DNA from 3 places in the Exiguobacterium sp. s70 genome. Region 1 is predicted to be linked to each of the others. Evidence: riboswitches for the same ligand, from Rfam matches in the RefSeq annotation. Region 1 holds a riboswitch; each other region holds the start of a gene.
What was found. A riboswitch is a leader RNA that binds a small molecule or an ion and turns the genes downstream of it on or off. The one in region 1 is predicted to bind S-adenosylmethionine.
Positions count from the first base shown of each region.

Region 2: linked by a shared signal. The riboswitch ahead of KNP84_RS11015 (MetQ/NlpA family ABC transporter substrate-binding protein) and the one ahead of KNP84_RS13345 (2,3-diketo-5-methylthiopentyl-1-phosphate enolase) in region 1 are both predicted to bind S-adenosylmethionine.
Region 3: linked by a shared signal. The riboswitch ahead of KNP84_RS01755 (methionine ABC transporter ATP-binding protein) and the one ahead of KNP84_RS13345 (2,3-diketo-5-methylthiopentyl-1-phosphate enolase) in region 1 are both predicted to bind S-adenosylmethionine.

Region 1 covers NZ_JACSLV010000006.1:140,583-146,052, reverse strand. Annotated here, with positions in the region: gene mtnA (S-methyl-5-thioribose-1-phosphate isomerase) at 1-632, opposite strand, end outside; gene mtnK (S-methyl-5-thioribose kinase) at 629-1,780, opposite strand; SAM riboswitch class I at 1,862-1,964, opposite strand; SAM riboswitch class I at 2,170-2,271, shown strand; gene KNP84_RS13345 (2,3-diketo-5-methylthiopentyl-1-phosphate enolase) at 2,342-3,499, shown strand; gene KNP84_RS13340 (2-hydroxy-3-keto-5-methylthiopentenyl-1-phosphate phosphatase) at 3,496-4,146, shown strand; gene KNP84_RS13335 (methylthioribulose 1-phosphate dehydratase) at 4,143-4,760, shown strand; gene KNP84_RS13330 (1,2-dihydroxy-3-keto-5-methylthiopentene dioxygenase) at 4,774-5,307, shown strand; gene KNP84_RS13325 (TerC family protein) at 5,345-5,470, opposite strand, start outside.
Region 2 covers NZ_JACSLV010000004.1:153,262-158,731, forward strand. Annotated here, with positions in the region: gene KNP84_RS11005 (aminotransferase class I/II-fold pyridoxal phosphate-dependent enzyme) at 1-414, shown strand, start outside; gene KNP84_RS11010 (iron-containing alcohol dehydrogenase) at 411-1,427, shown strand; SAM riboswitch class I at 1,468-1,572, shown strand; gene KNP84_RS11015 (MetQ/NlpA family ABC transporter substrate-binding protein) at 1,645-2,466, shown strand; gene KNP84_RS11020 (methionine ABC transporter ATP-binding protein) at 2,476-3,510, shown strand; gene KNP84_RS11025 (methionine ABC transporter permease) at 3,482-4,144, shown strand; gene KNP84_RS11030 (Spx/MgsR family RNA polymerase-binding regulatory protein) at 4,172-4,567, opposite strand; gene KNP84_RS11035 (DUF302 domain-containing protein) at 4,740-5,123, shown strand; gene KNP84_RS11040 (hypothetical protein) at 5,228-5,470, shown strand, end outside.
Region 3 covers NZ_JACSLV010000001.1:343,063-348,532, reverse strand. Annotated here, with positions in the region: gene KNP84_RS01775 (arsenate reductase family protein) at 1-157, shown strand, start outside; gene gcvH (glycine cleavage system protein GcvH) at 197-580, shown strand; gene KNP84_RS01765 (PTS sugar transporter subunit IIC) at 623-1,675, opposite strand; gene KNP84_RS01760 (thioredoxin family protein) at 1,863-2,120, shown strand; SAM riboswitch class I at 2,574-2,679, shown strand; gene KNP84_RS01755 (methionine ABC transporter ATP-binding protein) at 2,757-3,785, shown strand; gene KNP84_RS01750 (methionine ABC transporter permease) at 3,775-4,437, shown strand; gene KNP84_RS01745 (MetQ/NlpA family ABC transporter substrate-binding protein) at 4,468-5,301, shown strand; gene KNP84_RS01740 (MDR family MFS transporter) at 5,403-5,470, shown strand, end outside.

The DNA.
Region 1 (5,470 bases):
AGCGTCACGTCGATATCGGCCCGATCGAGCTCCCAGACGGTGAGGCGTGCCCCTTGCAGGAGCGGTCGCGTCTCACAGGCGAAGACGTTGAAGGATACACCTCGTTCTTTTCCGACGTAAAACGGTGCGAGCGCCGTACCGTAACGCGATGTCGCGATGGCACCGGCGTTGCAAATCGTTAACACGTTCCCCCCGGCCGGCAACACCGTCAGTGCATGCTCGCCGATGGTCCGGTACGTATCGACGTCCCGGTCGTACAAAGCGATGGCGCGGCGTTTGATTTCCTCGGCAATCGCCTCAAAATCATCCCCGACATTTAAATCAAGGAGCGATTCAATCACGTTTTGCAGATTGACCGCTGTCGGCCGGGTCGCAATCAAGCGGCGTCCGACGAGGTCGAGCCGACGCGTGAAGTCCGGGTCATCGACTAACCGTCCCGCTTCTTTGGCGAGGACGAACGCCCCGAAGTAAGCGATGGCCGGTGCGCCGCGGACTTGGAGCGTCTCGATGGCATGTTCGGCCTGTTCAAGCGTCTCGATTGTCACGTAACGCTCTTCATGCGGCAACAACGTCTGGTCCAATACGATGAGTTCGTCTGTCTGTGAATGGAAACGGATGTTTTGGACCGTCATACGCGCACCCCCGACAGGAGTGTCACCAAGTCGTCAATCGATTCGACGCTGTGTCGTTCTTTAATGAGCGCCGTCCCGAGGGCGAGCGCGTCACGTTTTCGTTCGAGCCGCGTCGCTTCCGGCAATGTCTCGAGATCGGCGACACCGGCCAGTCCGACGGCACGGCGAATGAGTTCGCAACCGGCGTAGCCGATCGTGTCGCTGAAGACCGTCCGCAACAACTCGTCGACGAAACCATCCGTATTGAATGGCTCGACGGCGCGCTCAAAATTAGCCCGAAACGTCTTCTCGAACGTCTCCCACACCGTCAAGACGTCCGTGAAACGCTCGAAGCGTTTGAGCGGGTCATAGAACGTCGACAGCGTCAAATGGGCGATGATTTGGCCGAGGTCGAAGCCGAACGGTCCGTAAAATGCGAACTCTGGATCGATGATTTTCGTCTCTTGTTGAGTCGCGAAGATGCTGCCCGTATGTAAGTCTCCATGCAGGAGTGCCTCATGTTTCGTGACAAACCCGACTTTCAATTTCGTCACCTCGATCTTGAGCGCCTGGTCTTGCCAAAGGCGTTCGACATCTGCTCGCAGCGCCGTCTCGATGTTGTTCGACTCCGCGTCTTTGAACGGATCGGTGAAGATGAGCTTCTCGGTGATGTCACACAGTTCCGGGTTGTAATAGTCACGTTCAATCCGCTTCTTCGCGATCGGTCCAGCTGCGTAATCCGACGTCGCAAACAGCGTCTCGCCCAAAAATTCACCGACATGACGGGCGAGTTCCGGGTAGCTCTCCCCGTTCAAATAGCCGGTGCGGACAATCTCATAATCAGATAGATCTTCTATAATCGTGTAAGCGAGTGTCCGGTCGCTGCCAAGGACAGCCGGGACGAACCGAGGCGCGACAGTCGCAAACTCACGGAGTGCCAACTGTTCAATCCATGCCCGCTCGAGCGTGAGCGGCCAGCTCTCACCGACGACTTTGGCGTATGGGAGCGCTTGTTTGACGATCAGGCGCTGTTCGCCTTGGCGAATCCGAAACACGAGATTCAAGTTGCCGTCCCCGATCTCCTCGCACTCGGCGATTCCTTCTTGCAAGTATCCTAATTGACGGACGTGCTCGACGACGGTCTGTTCTGTAAATGGTTGATATGACATGATGTTTTCCCCTTCCTGTACGTTGCCCACAAAAAAAGCCCCTTTCTCCGCGAGAAAGAGGCACAGCCAAAATGGTTGTTCCTCTCATCTGTCAGACATTCGTCTGGTGGATGTAGCACCGTGCCTAGTGGTCGGTTGCTGCGGCGTCATCGGGCCAATTCCCTCTGCCAACTCGCGATAAGAGTGTGTTATTCGATTCGGTGAACTTATGTGATGAATATTACGGACTCGACGTCACGATTGTCAACGTCATTTTCTCGACGCAACTCCGTCTTTTTTTGTGCATATATGGAAACAACTTCCCAAAATATTTTTTTTGGAAAAAAAGGAATTGACGACGTGATGATTCTGTGCAAAAATTCAATTAAATTTCACAACTTCAAATCACATTCTTATCAAGAGCAGACGGAGGGACGAGCCCGATGATGTCGCAGCAACCGACCAGAGATGGCACGGTGCTAATTCTTGCAGCGAAAGCTGAGAGATAAGAGTTCATTTTTTTATGATGACCTCTTGCCTCGGCATGGGGTCATTTTTTGTTTGCCTGGAAGGAGGAACCATATGAGTATCACTGCCACATATGAAATCAAACGAACGGACGCGGTCGCGACCGTCGCCGACAAAATCGCCCTCGAGCTGACGGTCGGTACTTGGACGGAGCTGCCTCACTTAGAGCAAGAGCAGTTACAGGCGTACCGGGGTGAGGTCGTGTCGACCACACATACGGATACGACGAGCCGCTTCACAATCCGCTACCCGTTACATAATGTCAGCCCTGACTTTTCATCCATCTTGACGACGACGTTCGGGAAACTGTCCCTCGACGATTCGATTCGGTTAATCGATTTGACGTTGCCCGAGACGCTCGCCCCTCATTTCAAAGGCGCCAAGTTCGGGGTCACTGGAATTCGCGAGTTACTCGGTGTTCATGATCGCCCGCTCGTCATGAGCATCTTCAAAGGTGTCATCGGCCGTGACCTCGCGTTTCTCGAGCAGCAACTCCGCGATCAGTTCGCCGGAGGCATCGATATCGTCAAAGACGACGAGATTTTATACGACAACCCGCTCACCCCATCGCTCGAACGGGCCCGGATCGGAGCGGACGTCATTCAAGCCCACTTCGAGGCGACCGGGAAACGTGTCCTCTACGCCATCACGCTGAGCGGCCCCGTGTTCGGTCTACGTGACCAGGCGCTCCGTCTTATCGAGGCAGGTGCGACAGCGCTCCTGTTCAACGTCTATACGTACGGTCTCGACGCACTGCGCGAACTTGCGAACGATTCAGACATACGCGTCCCCATCTTGGCACATCCGGCCTTTGCCGGCGCCTTGACCGGATCAATCAGTCATTCGCTCTTACTCGGTAAACTCCCACGCCTCGCCGGGGCCGATTTAACGCTCTTCCCGTCTCCGTACGGCTCCCTCGCGACACCGCGTGACGAGGCGTTCACGATTCGTGACCAGAGCGCCGAACCGCATTGGTCGAAACCGATTTTACCGGTCCCGTCAGCCGGGATTCATCCAGGACTCGTCGCCGATATCATTCGTGATTTCGGGACGGATGTCGTCATCAACGCCGGCGGTGGCATTCACGGACACCCGGACGGCGCAGCCGCCGGGGCTCGTGCTTTCCGACAAGCGATCGCTCACGTTCTCGGCCAAACCGAAGGACAGACGGACGAGCTCGATACCGCGTTGAAGGCGTGGGCGTCACGATGACGGTCCATATCCTCTGCGACTTCGACGGGACGATCACGGCGGAAGACAATATTATCGCGTTGATGAAGGCGTTCGCCCCGCCGGCTTGGGTCGAGTTGAAAGATGCGGTCCTCGAGCAACGGATTTCGATTCGCTCCGGTGTCGGTCAACTGTTTCAACTATTGCCGAGCGCAGATGCCCCGGCCTACCGTGATTATTTGTTGGAGCGCATCACGCTCCGCCAAGGGTTCCCGGCATTTTTAGAAGAAGTTCGGGCCCATGGCTGGAAGTTTGACGTCGTCAGCGGCGGGATGGACTTCTTCGTGCAGCCGGTCTTGGACGGGCATGTCGCCCCCGAGCATATCTACTGCAACGTCGCCGACTTCTCCGCTGAGACGGTCACCGTCGCTTGGCCACACGCTTGCGATGAACAATGTACGAACGATTGCGGCTGTTGCAAGCCGACGCTCGCTCGTCGCATCGTCAATCCCGCCGACCGCTTGATCGTCATCGGCGACTCAGTGACCGACTTCGAGGTCGCGAAGCGTGCCGACTTCGTCTACGCACGAGGTCAACTCATCACGCTCTGCGAAGCGGCAGGCATCCGTTACGCACCGTTCGAGACGTTTGACGACATCACCCATCACTTGAAGGAGGTGGTCGTATGAGCCTTGCGACACGTTGGCTTGAACTCGCCGACATTAAAGACGAACTCGCCGCCCGCGACTGGTTCCCCGGAACGAGTGGGAATTTGGCGATTCGCGTTTCCGACGATCCGCTCGAATTTCTCGTCACGGCGAGCGGACGCGATAAACGAAAACGAACACCGGAAGACTTTGTTCACGTCGATGCGGCCGGACGCTTGATCGGCGAACAGACAGGAAAACCATCCGCCGAGACGCTGCTCCACGTTGAAGTGTTCAATCGGACGGACGCGACGTGTTCGCTCCATGTCCATACGGTCGACAATAACGTCATCTCCGAGCTCCATGCTGCCACCGGCGAAGTCGTCTTCACCGGCCAAGAGATCATCAAGGCGCTCGGCTACTGGGACGAGGACGCGGTCGTTCGCGTGCCAATCATCGAGAACCATGCGGACATCCCGACGCTCGCGGCCGCCTTCGCCCCTCACATCCACGCAAGCGCCGGTGCCGTTCTCATCCGCAATCATGGTATCACCGTCTGGGGCGAGACCCCGGACGCGGCCAAACGCTATTTAGAGGCTTACGAATTTTTGTTCAGCTATACATTAAAACTACGCGCCCTAGGCGTCCATTCATAAGGAGGAACCAACCATGGCAACTGTCTATTTCCAACAAACCGAAGAGCGTTACGTCGATCAAACTGAAGTGAGTGCCTTTTTAGAGTCTCGCGGGATTCTGTACGAACAGTGGGACATCACAAAGCTCCCGGAAAACCTGCAAGAGAACTATCAGTTGACGGACGAGGACAAACAAGCGATTTTGTCGACGTTCCGTGACGAGATTCGCGACGTGTCGGAGCGACGTGGCTATGAGACGGCAGACGTCATCTCGTTGTCGGATGCGACGCCGAACTTGGACGAACTGCTCGTCAACTTCCAAAAGGAACATCACCACACAGATGACGAGGTCCGCTTCATCGTCAGCGGCCATGGCATCTTCGCCATCGATGACGCCGAACGTGGCTATTTCAACATCGAGCTCAACCCAGGCGACCTCATCTCGGTGCCGGTGAACACACGCCACTACTTCACGCTCCAAGACGACCGCAAAGTCGTCGCCGTCCGGATTTTCGTGACGACCGAAGGCTGGGTGCCGATTTACGAGAAGCAAGACGTGACAGCATGAAAAATGGTCTCTCGCCCAAAGGTGAGAGACCATTTTTTTAATGTTTGGCAGCGGCTGTCGGTTTTGAAGAGAACCAACCCCATACCGCGATACCGACCATGACCGACCAGAAGAACACGGTCCACGCCGTCGAGTGGACGAATCCGTCCGGAAGACCCATGAA
Region 2 (5,470 bases), on a different contig from region 1:
ATCATCGAGGCGATCAACACGTATCAGGACCACGTCCACGTCAGCGTGTTCTCGGCCATCCAGGCGGCGGCTATCGCTGCGCTCGAGGCGCCCCGTACCATTCGCGATGACTTGGCACGACTGTACGAGGCACGGCGTGATCGCCTGATCGACGGGTTGAACCGAGCCGGCTGGGCCGTCGAACCGCCGGAAGGCTCGTTCTTCGTCTGGGCGAAAGTGCCTGAGGGTGATGCCAAGTCGTTCTCGCGGAAACTGCTGCATGAAGCCGGTGTCGCCGTCACCCCGGGCTATTTCTTCGGTTCGGAAGGGAACGGATACGTCCGCTTCGGTCTCGTCTCACCGGAACCGAAGATTGACGAGGCCGTCGAACGAATCGAGCGGTTGTTTGCCGCCTATGAGGAGGTGCGCGCATGATTCGTCAGGCCGTCCTTGAATATGACCACGCCGATGACGCGCTCGACCGTCTTGATGACTTAGTCGACGGCCGACGTGCCCACGTCCTGCACGGTCAGAACGGGTATGACGTCGTCCGAGCCATCTTTCCGGCCATCGCGGACTATCCGGCGACAAGGTTCAGCGGGGAGTGCACGGACTCGGAAGTCGAACGGCTCAAACCGTTGGACGCCGACGTGTTAATCGCCGTCGGAGGCGGCAAGCTCGTCGATACGGCCAAACTCGTCGCCTATCAACGGAACGTCCCGCTCATCGTCGTCCCAACGCTCGCCTCGAACTGTGCGGCGTTCACACCGCTTAGCGTCGTCTATCAGGAGGACGGGAGCTACGAGCGCTACGACATGTTCCGCGTCGTCATCGAACGGGTCATCGTTGACTCACGGGTCATCTCGCGCTCACCATATGAATACTTTCGGGCCGGTGTCATCGACACGGTCGCGAAGTTTTACGAGGCCCGTTATTTGAGTGGTGACAGCTCAGCTGACGCCGGCGTCAACACCGGACTCGTCTTGGCCGAGCAGTGCGGGCGTCTCGTCGAACTTGAATTGAGCGAGCACGCTTTTAAGTCGTATAGTGACGACGTCCGCTTCGCGGTCGATCACGTGCTCGCCATCGGTGGCGCCGTCGGTGGATTTGGTGACGCCGGGACACGCGTCGCCGTGGGCCATGCGGTCCATAATGCGCTCAGCCGCTTCGAGTCGACCCACTCTTTCTTGCATGGAGACAAGGTCGGCTTCGGCCTAATCGTCCAAGAGCGCTTGCGGCGCTCGGCCGATGCTCTGTATTTGGAGGCCTGGTTGAAACGGTTCTGTGCACCGACGACGCTCGAGACGCTCGGGGTCGGGTCGGGCGACATCCCGGTACTGGTCGACTCCGTCATGACGGAGACCGAACTGCAACAGTTGCCGGCACCGCTCGATAAAAATTTTCTGAAAATAATTTTTGAAAATTTACAATTATCTATTTACAATTAAAAGAATTAAAAGTAAGATGATAACAACTTAATAGACCGATTGCTTATCAAGAGTGGTGGAGGGACTGGCCCTGTGAAACCCGGCAACCAGATCGTAATGATCATGGTGCTAATTCCAACAGACGAAATCGTCTGGGAGATGAGCGTGTCCGACTTTGACTTGTCGTGCCCGCCACTCTGAATGAGTAGCGGGCTTTCATTTTGGAGGAGGAAAACAAATGAACATCAAACAGAAAACAGTACTTGCAGGAACATCACTACTCGCCGCCATCGCGCTCTCAGCATGCGGACAATCGGACGCGAGCGAGGCGCTCAGCACGGAGTCGCTCACGATCGGCGTCACGGGCGGGCCGCACCAACAGATCGCCGAGAAAGTGAAAGAACTCGCGGCCGAAGACGGCCTCGAACTCGATATCAAAGTGTTCAACGACTATAATACGCCGAACACGGCGCTCGCCGAGGGCAGCCTCGACGTGAACAGTTATCAGACGCTCTCATTCCTAGAACTGCAAAAGTCCGATAAAGGCTATAAAATCGACGACGTGTTCAAGACCGTCGCTTTCCCGATGGGTCTCTACTCAGAGAAATTGACCGACATCGAGGACTTGAAAGAAGGTGACAAGGTCGCCGTCCCGAACGACCCGGCGAACGAGCTACGCGCGCTCCGTCTCTATGAGACAGCGGGACTCATCACGCTCAAGGAAGGATTGACGGACAAGGCGACGAAACGTGATATCGCCGAGAACCCGCTCAACCTTGAATTCATCGAACTCGAGGCGTCACAGCTCCCGACCCAGCTCCCGGAAGTCGCACTCGCTGCCATCAACACGAACTTCGCGATGGGTGCCGGCCTGTCGATCAACGAAGACGCCTTGTTCCATGAAGACACGGTCGACAACCCGTATCCGAACTACGTCGTCGTCCGTACCGACAACAAGGATGACGAAGTCGTCGCGACGCTCAAATCGTACTATCACTCGGACGAGGTCCGGACGTTCATCGAAGAGACGTTCGACGGCTCAATCGTCCCGGCGTTTTAAGGAGGGCCTATGATCGCACTTAAAGGAATCACGAAGACGTTCACGGTAAATAAAGGTGCTGTCACTGCACTCGACCACGTCTCGCTCACCATCGAGAAAGGCGAAATCTTCGGCATCATCGGCCGAAGCGGGGCCGGAAAGAGCACGCTCATCCGCATGATCAACCTGCTCGAACGCCCGACGTCGGGCCAGGTCGAAATCGAAGGACAGGACGTCACGAAGCTCGACAAACGAGGGCTCTCGAAGCTACGTCATCGCATCGGGATGATCTTCCAACATTACAACCTGCTCAAGACGGCGACCGTCGAAGAGAACGTCGCCATCCCGCTCCGTCTCGAAGGACTCGATAAGCGGACAATCCGCGAACGTGTTGAAAAGTACCTCGACATCGTCGGATTGACGGATCATCGGAAACATTATCCGGAGCAACTCTCGGGCGGACAGAAGCAACGTGTCGCCATCGCCCGCGCCCTCGCACATGAGCCGGACATCCTGCTCAGCGACGAGGCGACGAGCGCGCTCGACCCGGAGACGACCGAGTCGATTCTCGACCTGCTTCTCGACATCAATCGCGAGCTCGGGCTGACGATTTTCTTGATCACCCACGAGATGGAAGTCATCGAGCGCATCTGCGACCGGGTCGCGGTCATCGAGGCCGGCCGGATTATCGAAGAAGGGGACGTGCTCGACGTGTTCTCGGACCCGCAGCATGCGACGACGCGCAAGTTCTTGAAGACGAACCTCGATGTCCCGAAAGAGGTCGTCGAAGAATTGAGCACGCACGGGACGCTCGTCAACTTGTCGTTCATCGGCCATCAAAGTGAACAGGCCGTGCTCGCCCAATTGACGAAACGGTTCGGCTTGCTGCCGAACATCATCGGGGGCGGCATCAAAAAGCTTAAAGGAGGTCTCGTCGGTAATCTACTCGTCCATTTGGACGGCGATGAGGGCCAGACCGACCAAGCCGTCCGCTTCTTAGAGGCGAGCGGTGTGAAAGTGAAGGAGGTGACGAACCATGCTTCAGTTTTGGGAAAATTGGGGTGACTTGATTTGGACGGGGACGATTCAGACGCTCACGATGACCGGCATCGCGCTCGTCATCTCGACGTTGATCGGACTGCCGCTCGGGACGCTACTCGTCTTGACGCGACCGCACGGGCGGCTCGCCAACCGTTATTTCTACGGCATCTTGTCGAGTGTCATCAACGTCGTCCGTTCGATCCCATTCATCATTCTCTTATTCTTCATCCTCCCGTTCACCCGTTTCATCATGGGAACAACGATCGGCGTCCAAGGCGTGCTGTTGCCGCTCATCGTGTTCACGGCGCCGTATATCGCGCGGCTCATGGAGTCGGCGCTGCTCGAGGTCGACCGCGGGGTCGTCGAGGCGTATGAAGCGATGGGCATCTCGACCCGGAAAATCATCTGGTACGTGTTGATCCGGGAGGCCCGCTCTTCAATCGTGCTCGGTTTGACGATTGCGACGATCGGTTTGATCGGGGCGACCGCGATGGCAGGACTCGTCGGGGCCGGTGGACTCGGCGATATCGCCTATCAATACGGGCATCTCCGATTCGAGCCGGAGGTCATGTACGTGACCATCTTCGTCTTGATTCTACTCGTCCAATCGATTCAATCGTTCGGAAACCGCTTGGCGGCCCGACTCAAGAAGGCATAAGAAAAGAGCTCTGCTTCGGCAGGGCTCTTACTTGTTGTCGAGCAATCGTTTCAATTCGGCAATGCGGTCATGGCGCGGGATGAACGTACGAATCTCTTTCTCGCTGAACCCGATTTGAATTCGATTGTCGTCGACGACGATCGGACTCTTCAAAATCTGGGGATGCGACGCCACGAAGCTGTACAGCTCACGGAGCGACATCTCATCAAGGTGATCCGCCGCTTGTTTGTACACGCTCTTTTGAACGGACAACAGGTCGGTCGTCCCGTTCTCGGTGAGGCGGAGCATGTCTTTGAACTCGGTGAACGACATCCCTTGGTCGGTCAATTTCTTCTCGATGAACGGGATGTTCTGTTCACGTAACCAATCGATCGTCTTACGGGAAGAACTGCAGCTTGTATGTGTGAATACGGTGACCGTCACGGCAACCACTTCTCCTTTACGTAAGTATGGACTTCTTTATTTTCTCTCATACATACGTGACGGACATCGAATATGTTTCAAATCACATATACTTTTTTCGACCGAACAGACGATTTGTCGGTCCTCACTTGGGGTACAAGACGAGAGAGACTACATCTTAGGAGGGGTTCACATGTTTGATTACACGGTCAAGACCGATCAGACGGTCGAAGCGGTCGTCGAGAAGCTGAAAACGACGCTCAAAGAGGAAGAGTTCGGGGTGCTTTGGGACTTCAATTTGAGTGAGACGCTCGAAGAGAAAGGCCAAGCGATTGATGGGGACTACCGCATCCTCGAAGTGTGCAATCCAAAAGAAGCGAAAAAAGTCATCACGGCGCACCGGGAAGGCGGTTATTTCCTCCCATGCAAGCTCGCCGTCTTCACGAAAGACGGGTCGACCCATGTCGGGATGCCAAAGCCGACGAAACTGATCGAACTGATCGAGGATGAGTCGCTCCAAGCTGTGGCACGCGATGTCGAGACGAGATTGACCCGAGCCATCGATAAAACTGTGTAACGGTCATTGAACCCGTCCAGGTCGTCGGACGGGTTTTTTCGTGTTCCCTCCTAAAGTAATATAATGGTAAAATTGGTACAAATAGATGATGAGGGGCGGATGATTTGAAAAAGTTAGTCGGTTTATTTGTACTATCCACAGGCTTATTGGTTGGTTGCGGTGGGGAAAAGCCGGACGTCGTAAACTTGTCTTACGTCGACGCGCGTTGGACCGTCAGCAAGTATGCCAAGGAGGAGTTGATTTCCCTTCATTCAGCCGACGAGACGCTTGAAGCCTGTAGCGGTAAGTTGACGACCGAGCTGGAAGGCGACTTGATTGTGTTCGATACGATCGTGGCGAACCGCTAT
Region 3 (5,470 bases), on a different contig from region 1:
TAAAGACAAGCTACCAAATCTATCAGAAGACGAACAACTCGAGCTTCTTGCGAGCAATGGTATGCTTTTAAAGCGCCCAATCGTGACAGATGGTCAAAAATCAACTGTCGGATTTTCAGAAAAGTCGTTTACAGACGTTTGGGGCGAAGTGCTATAATACTCGTGTGAGTCTAATTCATTTGAGGGGGAAGTTAAGATGAGCAAAGTACCTGCCAATCTACGTTATTCAAAAGAGCACGAATGGGTGGAAGTGAACGGAAGCGTCGCCCGCATCGGGATCACGGATTTCGCACAAAGCGAACTAGGGGATATCGTCTTTGTCGAACTTCCTGAAGTCGGTGGCACGATCTTACTCGATGAGCCATTCGGTTCGGTTGAATCGGTCAAGACCGTATCAGAGCTTTACGCACCGATCTCTGGGAAAATCACAGCAGTGAACGAATCACTTGCCGATTCACCAGAACTCGTCAACGAAGCACCGTTCGAAGGCGCTTGGATGATCGAAGTCGAGTTGAACGACGCGTCAGACGTCGACAAGCTCATGTCAGCCGAAGAATACGAAGCGATGATTCAAGGCTAAACAAAACCCGGTTTCTCTTTACGAGAAGCCGGGTCTTTTTGATTAATCGAAGTCGAGACGGTAATGATCAGGCTCGATGAGCGACGTCCGGTTGAACAAACGATAGAACAGAATCCCGAGTGCGATTGGGATGAGCCCGAACAAGACGACGACAAGCATGACGTTCCAGAGCGCGAATCCTCCCGGCATCAAATGCAAGGCGTTGACCGGACCGATTAGACCCGAGACGCCGAATCCGGCACTGATTGGCGTGCCTTCAATCCGAAGGATACCTGCGAGCGCTCCGAGAATGGCCGCATTGGCGAGCACGGGCAACATCATGATCGGACGACGGACGAAGTTCGCCATTTGAATCTTCGGTGAGCCGAGGAAGTGGGCGATCGACGTTCCGGTCGCGTTCATCTGCCAGCCAGCGATGGCGAGACCGAAGCCGGCAGCGACGACGCCAAGGTTGGCGGCCCCGGCAGCGACACCAGACAGGCTGATGGCTGTGGCAATTCCGACCGTCGAGATTGGCGATACGATGATGAGCGAGAACGCCATCGCGATTAACATGCCCATCACGATCGGTTGCAGTTCAGTCATCGTCATGATGATCGTTCCGACGTACGTCGTAATCTGTGAGATGTAAGTGAGTAGGAACGCGCCGATGCCTCCCGCGACGACGATGACCGTCATCGGCAAGACGAGCACCGTGTATGTCTTCAAGCGTGGCGACAACTGCATGACGAGGAACGTCGCGAGAGCGGCCGTCACACCAGCCGTGATGACGTCACCGATTCCGGCCATGAGGAACGCGCCTTCCTCGATGCGAATGGCGCCACTTCCGACCTGGGTCGCGATGCCGATCGTCCCGGCCTCGAGCGCCGATCGTCCGAACTGCATGGCGACGGCGACACCGATGATGACGGGTAAGAGGCGCATCGCAATCGTCGTCGCATCTAAGATGAACTGCAAGGACGGAAAATACGGCAAGATGGCTTTCGTTAATTCACCGAGCAAAGCGCTCGGGATGAGGGCAATGAGAATGGCAAGACTGAGGCCGTTCAAGACGTTCATTAAAAATTGTTTTCCGGTAAGCTTCTCTTCCGTCATTGGGGATTCACCTGTCCTTTTCTACTGGTTTGCTGTTATGTACAAAAGCGATAAAGTTAATGACCATACTATGCCTCTTTCTGCCGAGCGTCAACAAGAAATGTTGAAATGTTCAGAATTTTCCATTTGAGCACAACTTTTGAACCGACTGGTCCGGATTCATATACTTAGAAGAGAGGTGAGCAAAATGATGACAGACGGATTCTTATATATATACGCCCCAATGTGTGGTACATGCGCCGTGGCCGAGCGGATGCTCTCGGTCGTCGAGGCGGTCGATCCAGAATTGAAGATTGAAAAACGCGATGCCAACTTTATCCCGAACGAGCTCGAGGCATATCAGGTTATGAGTGTTCCGGCGCTATTGAAGCTAGAGAATGGCCAAGTTCGCGATCGTTTGTACGCGTTTCAAAACGTCCAGCACGTCCTATCTTTCGTTAAATGAGATAGGATGATTAGAATAATCTGAAAATTTTAAATAATCAGTTGACACAGAAAGTTCACGAATGATATATTCATTACAACATCTTACTTGAACACAACATAGGACGAGATTTTCCCGTCATCAAGACGTTTTCGAACAACCGCTGCATGAGCTTACGCGATTTCAGGTGGACCTTCCCTTCGATTGTCCCCCAAAAAAATCAAGCGTCGGGGCACCGGTCGCGTAATTGCATGGTCCGTTCGAAGACCGAGTGATGGTTGGGTAAAAATCCCCCATATAAGGATGAATGCTCTGATCGGGCAAAAGAGGTTCATCTATGGGTTGTCCTTCAGTGACTCAAGGTGCTACGTTCTGTGTCATCCTCGGATGGCACCTTTTTTTATTTTGCTGAAAAAAATAGTTTGACATGAAAATAATGTGTCGCTATGATAAAGCTAATCAAATACGCAACCACTCTTATCAAGAGAGGCTGAGGGACTGGCCCTATGACGCCCAGCAACCGCGGAGCAATCCGAAATGGTGCTAATTCCAGCAAGGTGTATACCTTGGAAGATGAGAGCAATCGTTGTCCGTACGATAAAGTACGCACGTTTGCTCAAACGTGCGTACTTTTTTTGTTGTCAGGAGGGAAATGGATTGATTCAATTACGCAATGTGGCCAAATGGTTCGACACGAAAAACGGTCGGGTCCAGGCGGTCGATGATGTGTCGCTTACTATCGAAAGCGGCGAAATTTTTGGAATAATCGGATATTCAGGGGCGGGGAAGTCGACGCTCATCCGCTTGCTCAACCGACTCGAGGCACCGTCAAGCGGTGAAATCGTGGTCGCCGGCAGCGAGCTGACGAAGCTCACGCCGAAGGAACTGCGCGGGGTACGTAAAAACGTCTCGATGGTGTTCCAACACTTCAACTTGTTATGGTCGCGCACAGTCGCTGAGAACATCAGCTTCCCGCTCGAGCTCATCGGGGTACCGGCGAGCGAGCGCAAACGCCGCGTCCAAGAACTCGTCGAACTCGTCGGCCTCGCCGGACGAGAAGATAGCTATCCGTCACAACTATCGGGCGGCCAAAAGCAGCGAGTCGGGATAGCCCGTGCGCTCGCTACGAATCCAGAAGTGCTCCTCTGCGATGAAGCGACGAGCGCACTCGACCCGAAGACGACCGATTCGATTCTCGAACTGCTCGTCAGCATCAACAAGAAACTCGGTTTGACAATCGTCCTCATCACCCATGAGATGCACGTCATCCAGAAGATTTGTCACCGTGTCGCCGTCATGGAGGCCGGAAAGGTCGTTGAGACCGGACAAGTCGCCGACGTGTTCCAACATCCGGAACAGCCGATCACGAAAGAGTTCGTCAAGCAGATCGGCGCGGTCGAAGACATGTCGCTCACATTCGAACATTTGAAAGCTCGTTATCCGAGCGGTCAAATCGTCAAGCTCAAATTCTTGAACGAGACGGCCGAACAACCGATTCTGTCGGAAGTGTTGAAGCAGCATGACATCGGCTTCAACATCATCGGCGGGAACGTGACGCAGTCACAAGTCGGTGCCCTCGGGACATTATTCATCCAATTGATCGGAGAGCCGGCTGAAGTCGAGCGGGCCATCGCCTCAATCCGATCACAGGCAGTGGAAGTGGAGGTAGAAAGCGATGTTTCCTAATGTAGATTGGCAAGTCATGTTAGAACAGACGTGGGAGACGCTCTATATGACGCTCGTCGCCGGAGCCGCGACGTTCGTCATCGGTCTCGCCCTCGGGATGCTCCTATATGTCACAAACGAGCCGCTCATGATGAAGAACCGTCCGATTTACACGGTCATCAGCGCGGTCGTCAACATCTTCCGGTCGATCCCGTTCATCATTTTGATTATCTTGCTCATCCCGCTCACGTTACTCGTCGTCGGGACGATGCTCGGGTCAACGGCAGCACTGCCGGCACTTATCATCGGTGCGGCCCCGTTCTATGCGCGGATGGTCGAGCTCGCGCTTCGCGAAGTCGACCGCGGCGTCATCGAGGCGGCTGAGTCGATGGGTGCGACAAAATGGCAGATCGTCTATAAAGTATTGTTCCCAGAAGCATTGCCGGCCATCGTGTCAGGCATCACGGTCACAATCGTCGCGATCGTCGGTTACACGGCGATGGCAGGGGTCGTCGGGGGCGGTGGACTCGGGAACTTGGCGTTCCTCGAAGGATTCCAGCGTTCACAAAGTGACGTCACGTTCGTCGCGACCGTCTTAATCTTGGTCATCGTCTTCGTCATTCAGTTCATCGGCGATCGACTCGTATCTGTAATTGATAAGCGTTCTGCTTAATCTAAATAGAAAATTTGGAGGGGTTTTATAATGAAATCATGGAAAACAGTACTCGGTTTAACGGCAGCTTCAGCACTTACGATTCTCGCGGCTTGTGGCGGTGGGGATTCAGAATCAGGTTCAGGCGATGACAAGACACTCGTCGTCGGCGCATCAAACGTCCCGCACGCTGAGATTTTAGAGCACGTCCAAGACGAATACGAAGAGAAGGGCTATACGCTCGAAATCAAGAAGTTCCAAGACTACGTCCTCCCGAACAAGACGCTCGCAGACGGGGAGTTGGACGCGAACTACTTCCAACACGAGCCGTACCTCGAGTCGCAAATGGCTGAAAACAAAGACTACAAATTCGCTTCAGCCGGCGGCGTTCACATCGAGCCGATCGGTGTGTACTCGAAAGACTACGCGTCACTCGATGAGCTCCCAGAAGGCGCGGAAATCATCATGAGTTCGTCGGTCGCTGACCACGGACGTATCCTCACGATGCTTCAATCTGAAGGGTTGCTCACACTCGCAGACGGCAAGACAACGGACGCGACGGTTTCAGACATCGTCGACAACCCGAAAAACTTGGAGTTCAAGACGGACGTCGAAGCGGCACTTCTCCCGCAAGCATTCAACAACGGTGAAGGGGACGCGGTCCTCATCAACACGAACTACGCGATTGATGCCGGCCTCAACCCACTCGAAGACGCAATCGCTCTCGAAGGTGAAGATTCACCGTACGTCAACTTGATCGTCACACGTGAAGGCGACGAAGATGACGAGCGCGTCAAGGCACTCCTTGAAGTCCTCACGTCAGAAGAAACACAACAGTGGATCTTGGACGAGTATAAAGGTGCGGTCGTACCGGTCAAACAATAATTTCGTCAAGGCCCGGGCTATCCCGGGCCTTTTTTATTTGGAGTAGTTTTGGTTCACCAATAGAAGTACACTACATATATGTAAGAAAAGGGGGGATCCGGATGAACATACGACACATTCATCCGCTGACGCTGGGTGTCTTGTTTGGCACATTTTTTGCCCGGCTGTC